Linked DNA regions of Phenylobacterium zucineum HLK1. The protein of the gene in region 1 interacts with the protein of each later gene in a pairwise test. Links are inferred from orthologs where the notes say so. Each region holds a gene or a part of one and is shown on either strand. Other genes may lie near its edges.

What was found.
Region 2: the proteins of gyrB (region 1) and gyrA interact in binary tests that used the Escherichia coli proteins (3 or more experiments, as listed by UniProt). The link is inferred for Phenylobacterium zucineum HLK1 from one-to-one orthologs.

Annotation. Positions count from the first base shown.
Region 1 is NC_011144.1:3,816,511-3,819,926, reverse strand. What follows is about bases 39-3,142. They hold gyrB (DNA topoisomerase (ATP-hydrolyzing) subunit B), read left to right. Parts: upstream 39-423; coding sequence 424-2,862; downstream 2,863-3,142. Other genes in these bases: PHZ_RS21930 (hypothetical protein), read left to right, coding at 2,934-3,142; PHZ_RS21935 (hypothetical protein), read left to right, coding at 39-261. Outside these bases: more of PHZ_RS21935, read left to right, coding at 1-38; more of PHZ_RS21930, read left to right, coding at 3,143-3,353; PHZ_RS18645 (CobW family GTP-binding protein), read right to left, coding at 3,350-3,416. UniProt on the Escherichia coli protein: DNA gyrase negatively supercoils closed circular double-stranded DNA in an ATP-dependent manner to maintain chromosomes in an underwound state.
Region 2 is NC_011144.1:1,578,514-1,582,169, forward strand. The notes cover bases 313-3,656. They hold gyrA (DNA gyrase subunit A), read left to right. Parts: upstream 313-657; coding sequence 658-3,456; downstream 3,457-3,656. Other genes in these bases: PHZ_RS07670 (peroxiredoxin), read right to left, coding at 313-473; coaD (pantetheine-phosphate adenylyltransferase), read left to right, coding at 3,535-3,656. Also shown: more of PHZ_RS07670, read right to left, coding at 1-312. UniProt on the Escherichia coli protein: A type II topoisomerase that negatively supercoils closed circular double-stranded (ds) DNA in an ATP-dependent manner to maintain chromosomes in an underwound state.

The DNA.
Region 1 (3,416 bases):
CCGCGCGTGGACGACGTCTACGTCGCCGCGAACCGGATCATCGCCATGGCCGGCATCTTCGGCCGCGACGAGTTGGGCGAGGCGGCCTACAGCCTCTGCGAGCTGATCACCCGGCTGCGCGCCTCGGGCAAATGGAGCTCGGCCATGGTGGCGGTCCACGTCGAGGCGCTGCAGGTGATGCGCCGGCCCCAGGACCACACCCCAGAGCACACCCGCGCCCTGCGCGACGGCCTGCGCAAGATCGTCAGCGCCGTGGCCTGACCGAAGGCCCGGCGGCGGGCCTTCGCGCCGCACGCGAAATGCGTGCAGAATCAGGTTCGAGCCCTATATAGAGGAGGTAAATCCCGCAGGCCGTCCGCGCCTGCCCATCAGGCGCGCCCGGGCCGCCGGCCCGAAGTCCGAACGCGCCTCATCGGACGAAGCATGAGCGAAGAGAACGAGACCCCAGAGAACGGGAACGGCGGCAACGGCCAGGGCGAGTATGGCGCGGAGTCCATCAAGGTCCTGAAGGGCCTGGACGCGGTGCGCAAGCGTCCGGGTATGTACATCGGCGACACCGACGACGGCTCGGGCCTGCACCACATGGTCTACGAGGTGGTGGACAACGCCATCGACGAGGCGCTCGCCGGCCACGCCACCAAGGTCGAGGTGATCCTGAACGCCGACGGCTCTTGCACCGTCACGGACGACGGCCGCGGCATCCCCACCGACATCCACGAGGGCGAGGGCGTCTCGGCGGCAGAGGTCATCATGACCCAGCTGCACGCCGGCGGTAAGTTCGACCAGAACAGCTACAAGGTCTCGGGCGGCCTGCACGGCGTGGGCGTGTCGGTGGTGAACGCGCTCTCCGACTTCCTGAAGCTGAAGGTCTTCCGCGGCGGGATGCAGCACGAGATGGAGTTCCGGCGCGGCGACGCGGTGGCTCCGCTGGCCGTCACCGGCAAGGCGCCGCTGCGCGACAACGGCGAGTTCCTGACCGGCACCCACGTCACCTTCCTGCCGTCGACCGCCACCTTCCGGTTCATCGAGTTCGACCTGAAGACCCTGGAGCACCGGCTGCGCGAGCTGGCGTTCCTGAACTCGGGCGTGACCATCTGGCTGAAGGACCTGCGCGGGGCCGAGCCCTTCGAGGAGGTCATGCACTACGAGGGCGGCATCGAGGCCTTCGTGCGCCACCTCGACAAGGCCAAGCATCCGCTGATGAAAGAGCCGATCGTCGTCCGCGGCCGCAAGGATACGGTCGAGGTCGACATGGCGCTCTGGTGGAACGACGGCTACCACGAGAACGTCCTCTGCTTCACGAACAACATCCCGCAGCGCGACGGCGGCACGCACCTGGCGGCGTTCCGCTCGGCCCTGACGCGGATCATCACCAACTACGCCGAGCAGTCCGGCGCGGCGAAGCGCGAGAAGGTCTCGGTCTCGGGCGAGGACGCGCGCGAAGGCCTGACCTGCGTGCTCTCGGTGAAGGTGCCCGACCCCAAGTTCTCCTCGCAGACCAAGGACAAGCTGGTTTCGTCCGAGGTGCGCCCGGCCGTCGAAGGCCTGGTCAGCGAGGGGCTCTCGACCTGGTTCGAGGAGCACCCCAACGAAGCCAAGCTGATCGTCCAGAAGATCACCGAGGCCGCCGCCGCCCGCGAGGCGGCCCGCAAGGCCCGCGAGCTCACCCGCCGCAAGTCGGCCCTCGACATCACCTCGCTGCCCGGCAAGCTCGCCGACTGCCAGGAGAAGGACCCGGCCAAGTCCGAGCTGTTCCTGGTGGAGGGCGACTCGGCCGGCGGCTCGGCCAAGCAGGCCCGCAACCGCGAGAACCAGGCCATCCTGCCGTTGCGCGGCAAGATCCTGAACGTCGAGCGTGCCCGGTTCGATAAGATGCTGTCGTCGGACCAGGTCGGCACGCTGATCACGGCGCTGGGCGCCGGCATCGGCCGCGACGACTTCGACATCGAGAAGCTGCGCTACCACAAGATCGTCATCATGACGGACGCCGACGTCGACGGCGCCCACATCCGGACCCTGCTGCTCACCTTCTTCTACCGGCAGATGCCCGAGGTGATCGATCGCGGCTACCTCTATATCGCCCAGCCGCCGCTCTATAAGGCGACCAAGGGCAAGTCCTCGCGCTACCTGAAGGACGACGCCGAGCTGGAGGCCTACCTCGTCGACGAGGGGACCGACGGCGCCATGCTGGAGCTGGCCTCGGGCGAGCGGCTGGCAGGTCAGGACCTGCTGCGGCTGGTGAACGCCTCGCGCACCGCCCGCGCCAACATCCAGCGCCTCTCGGCCCGCGCCCCGGCCTTCGCCATCGAGCAGGCGGCGCTGGCGGGCCTGTTCGGCGAGGGCGGCGATCCGGCCGCCGCGGCCAGGCGCTTCGACCTCTACGCCGAGGAGGGCGACGGCCCCTGGAGCGGCGAGAGGGGCGAAGGCGGCGGCTATGTCTTCAGCCGCGTCAAGCGCGGCGTCTCCGAGCGGGTCGTGCTGGACGACGTCCTGCTGCACGCCGCCGACGCACGCCGCATCGCCGAACGGGCCAAGGAGCTGGCCGAGACCTTCTCGGGCCCGGCCACTTTCACGCGCAAGGAGCGCACGGCCGTGGTGCGCGGGCCGCTCGACCTCGTGAACGCGGTCATGGAGAACGGCCGACGGGGGCTCTCCATCCAGCGCTACAAGGGCCTGGGCGAGATGAACCCCGAGCAGCTCTGGGAGACGACCCTCGACGCCGACGCGCGCACCCTGCTGCAGGTGAAGGTCACCCACGCCGACGACGCCGACGACATGTTCACCCGTCTGATGGGCGACCTCGTCGAGCCGCGCCGGGAGTTCATCCAGGAAAACGCCCTGGACGCCGAAGTGGACGTCTGACGCAGATCAAGGCCGGCTGCGCGCCGCGGCGGCAGGGTCACGCCAAGCTCAAGCTTGTTGGAGACCCGCCGATGCGCGCCGCCGCCGTCCTCGCGTTCGCGTTCCTCGCCGCCGCCGCCGGCCCGGCGCTGACCCAGACTGCCGGGCAGCCCGCCGGCCAGGCCGCGCCCGTGTCTGACGCGGCGCTCGCCGCCCGCATGGCGCGCGAGGCCGAGCTCGCCGACCAGAACCGGCGCAGCGAGCTGCTGAACGTCGAGGTCAACCGGAAGAACGCCGAGGTGGAGGCCCGCAACGCCGCCGCCCGGGCCGCCTACGCGACGGCGCTCGCCGAGCACGAGGCCGCCCTCGCGGCCCGCGAGGCCGAGGCCGCCCGGATCCGGGCCGAGGCCGAGAAGGCGCAGGCCGACCACGCCAAGGCGATGGCCGCCTGGGAGGCCGACGTCGCCGCCTGCCGGAAGGGCGACGTCAGCCGCTGCGGACCGAAAGGCTAGGCCGCGATACAGCTCTCGAAGCCGGCGCGAAGGCCCGCCTCGTCGAGGTTGCGGCCGATGAAG
Region 2 (3,656 bases), 2.2 Mb from region 1 along the record:
TCGGGCTCGAGGATCCTGGGCGCGATCAGCACCGGCGCATGCAGCGGGGCGCCGGCATGGCGCTCCGGCGGGCCGAGCCTGCGCACCAGCTCGAGCACCTGCTGCGTCTCCTCCATGGGCGCGCCCCCCATGGAACGCAGGGTCGGGTCCAGCAGCAGCCAGTGCGGCCGGTCCGCCAGGAAGCGGGCGGCGATCGCCCCGTCGGGGTCCAGCAACCAGCGCAGGCCGCGCATGTCCTTCAGCCCCTGGAGCGCCTCCGGATCGCGCACCACCACGAACGCCGAGGCCTGGCGGTCGTCGAACAGGGCCTGGTGCGCGGCGAGGGCCTTGAGCGCGACGGCGCGGCCCTCAGGCTCGTGCGGTGGAAAGAGCATCAGCACGTAGCGCCCGGCCGAGCTGTCGAAGACGAACTCGGGGCTGGAGGCGGTCGGCGCCGTGAACCACGGCGCAGGATCCCCGACGGCGAGCGGCATGCCTACTCCTTGCGCTGGCCGCCTTCATAGGCGTCCGCGGCGGCGCGGTCACGCTCGCCACGCCTATGGCCGCCCTTATGGGACTCATGCGCGCACGCGCGCGAGGGCGGTGGCGTCCGCGGCTTCAGAATGCTAACAAACCTTCCTACGTAAGCAGTCCGATTCTAACGGCTAATTCCCTCCTTTGACCGACGAAACCCATACCCCACCGGACGACCGGCGCGGGGGCGTCGCCCCTATAGCCATCGAAGACGAGCTGAAGCGCTCCTACCTCGACTACGCGATGAGCGTGATCGTGAGCCGGGCGCTGCCGGACGTTCGCGACGGCCTCAAGCCCGTGCACCGCCGCATCCTGTTCTCGATGAACGAGCAGGGGCACACGCCGGACCGGGGCTATGTGAAGTCCGCCCGCGTGGTCGGCGACGTGATGGGTAAGTACCACCCGCACGGCGACGTCGCGATCTACGACACCATGGTCCGCATGGCGCAGCCGTTCTCGATGAACCTGCTGCTCATCGACGGCCAGGGCAACTTCGGCTCGGTGGACAACGACCCGCCGGCGGCCATGCGCTACACGGAAAGCCGCATGACCCGCGCCGCCATGGCGATCCTGGCGGACCTCGACAAGGACACGGTCGACTTCAAGGACAACTACGACGGCTCCGAGCAGGAGCCGGTGGTCCTGCCCTCGCGCATCCCCAACCTGCTGGTGAACGGCGCCGGCGGCATCGCCGTCGGCATGGCCACCAACATTCCGCCGCACAACCTGGGCGAGGTGGTGGACGCCTGCCTGGCCTACATCGACAATCCCGAGATCGGCCTCGACGAGCTGCTGGACATCGTCCCGGGCCCCGACTTCCCGACGGGGGGCGAGATCATCGGCCGCTCGGGCGCGCGCCAGGCGCTGATGACCGGCCGCGGCTCGGTCATCATGCGCGGCAAGGCGACCATCGAGGAGGTGCGCAAGGAGCGCGAGGCGATCGTCATCACGGCGATCCCCTACCAGGTGAACAAGGCCGCCCTCGTCGAGCGCATCGCCGAGCTGGTCCGCGAGAAGCGGATCGAGGGCGTCGCCGACCTGCGCGACGAATCCGACCGCGACGGCATGCGCGTGGTCGTCGAGATGAAGCGGGACGCCTCGGCCGAGGTGATCCTGAACCAGCTCTACCGCTACACGCCCCTGCAGAGCTCGTTCGGCGTCAACATGCTGGCGCTGAACCGCGGCCGGCCCGAGCAGATGGGCCTGCGCGAGATGGTCACCGCCTTCGTGGATTTCCGCGAAGAGGTGGTCGTCCGGCGGACGAAGTTCGAGCTCTCGAAGGCGCGCGACCGGGGCCACGTGCTGGTCGGTCTCGCCATCGCCGTCGCCAACATCGACGAGTTCATCCACATCATCCGCTCGTCCAAGGACCCGACCGAGGCCCGCGAACGGCTGGTGGCCAAGGACTGGCCGGCCGGCGACATGCTGCCGCTGGTCGAGCTGATCGCCGACCCGCGCACCCTGGTGATCGACGGGAACAAGATCCGGCTGACCGACGAGCAGGCCCGGGCGATCCTGGCGCTGACCCTGTCGCGCCTCACCGGCCTCGGCCGCGACGAGATCTTCGGTGAGGCCCGCGAACTGGCTGGCGTGATCCGCGGTCACCTCGAGATCCTGGCCTCGCGCGAGCGGGTCATGGCCATCGTGCGCGAGGAGCTGGTGCAGGTCCGCGAGCAGTTCGCCGTGCCGCGCCGCACCGAGATCGTCGAAGGCGACGCCGACGTCGAGGACGAGGATCTGATCGCCCGCGAGGAGATGGTGATCACTGTCACCCACGGCGGCTACGTGAAGCGCACGCCGCTCGCCACCTACCGGACCCAGCACCGGGGCGGGAAGGGGCGGTCGGGCATGGCCACCAAGGAAGAGGACGCCGTCACGCGGGTCTTCTCGGCCAACACCCACACGCCGATGCTGTTCTTCTCGAGCGGCGGCAAGGCCTACAAGCTCAAGGTGTGGCGCCTGCCGCTCGGCACGCCCACCTCGCGCGGCAAGGCCTTCGTGAACCTGCTGCCCATCGAGCCCGGCGAGAGCATCACCTCCATCCTGCCGCTGCCCGAGGACGAGGCGACGTGGGATCAGTACGACGTGATGTTCGCCACGCGCTCGGGCAACGTCCGGCGCAACAAGCTCTCGGACTTCGTGGACATCCGCCGCAACGGCAAGATCGCCATGAAGCTGGACGAGGGCGACGCGATCATCGGCGTCGGCGTGTGCAACGCCGGCCAGAACGACGTCCTGCTGACCACCGCGCTCGGCCGCTGCATCCGCTTCGCCACCGAGGAGGTCCGTGTGTTCGCCGGCCGCGACTCCACCGGCGTGCGCGGCATCCGCCTGGCCGAGGGCGACAGCGTCATCTCCATGGCCATCCTGCGCTCGGCGCCGGCGACTCCGGCCGAGCGTGCGGCCTACCTGAAGCACGCCAAGGCGATGCGCATCGCCACCGGCGAGGCCGAGGAGGGCGAGGAGACCGCCGCCCCCGAGGAGGAGGACGAGGCGAACGGCGAGGAGGCTGCGCTCGGCCCCGAGCGCCTGGCCGAGATGGGCGCCGCCGAGGAGATCATCCTGACGGTCTCCACCGAAGGCTACGGCAAGCGCACCTCGGCCTACGAGTTCCGCCGCACCGGCCGCGGCGGCCAGGGCCTGCTCGCCCAGGACCTCACCAAGCGCGGCGGCAAGCTCGCCGGCTCGTTCCCGGTGGACGAGGGCGACGAGATCCTGCTGGTCAGCGACCAGGGCCAGCTCATCCGGATCCCGGTGCGCCAGGTCCGCCTCGCGGGCCGCAACACCCAGGGCGTGATCATCTTCCGCAAGAGCGCGGACGAGCACGTCGTCTCGGTGGAACGCCTGGCCGAGCCGGCGGGCGATGACGAGGTCGAGGACGGCGACATCGGGGGCGAGGACGGGACCGACGCAGGAACCGACAACGGGGGCGACGTGGCGTAAGGCAGCCAACTTTCGCTTGCCAGGCGCCCGGTCGGCGGGCCAAAGGCGAAACCCGTGAGTTGGGGGGACCTGAGCCTTATGACCCGCGTCGGCCTCTATCCGGGCACCTTCGATCCGATCCACAACGGCCACACCGACATCATCGGTCGGGCCGCCAAGCTGGTGGACAAGCTGGTGCTGGGCGTCGCCATCAACGCCGG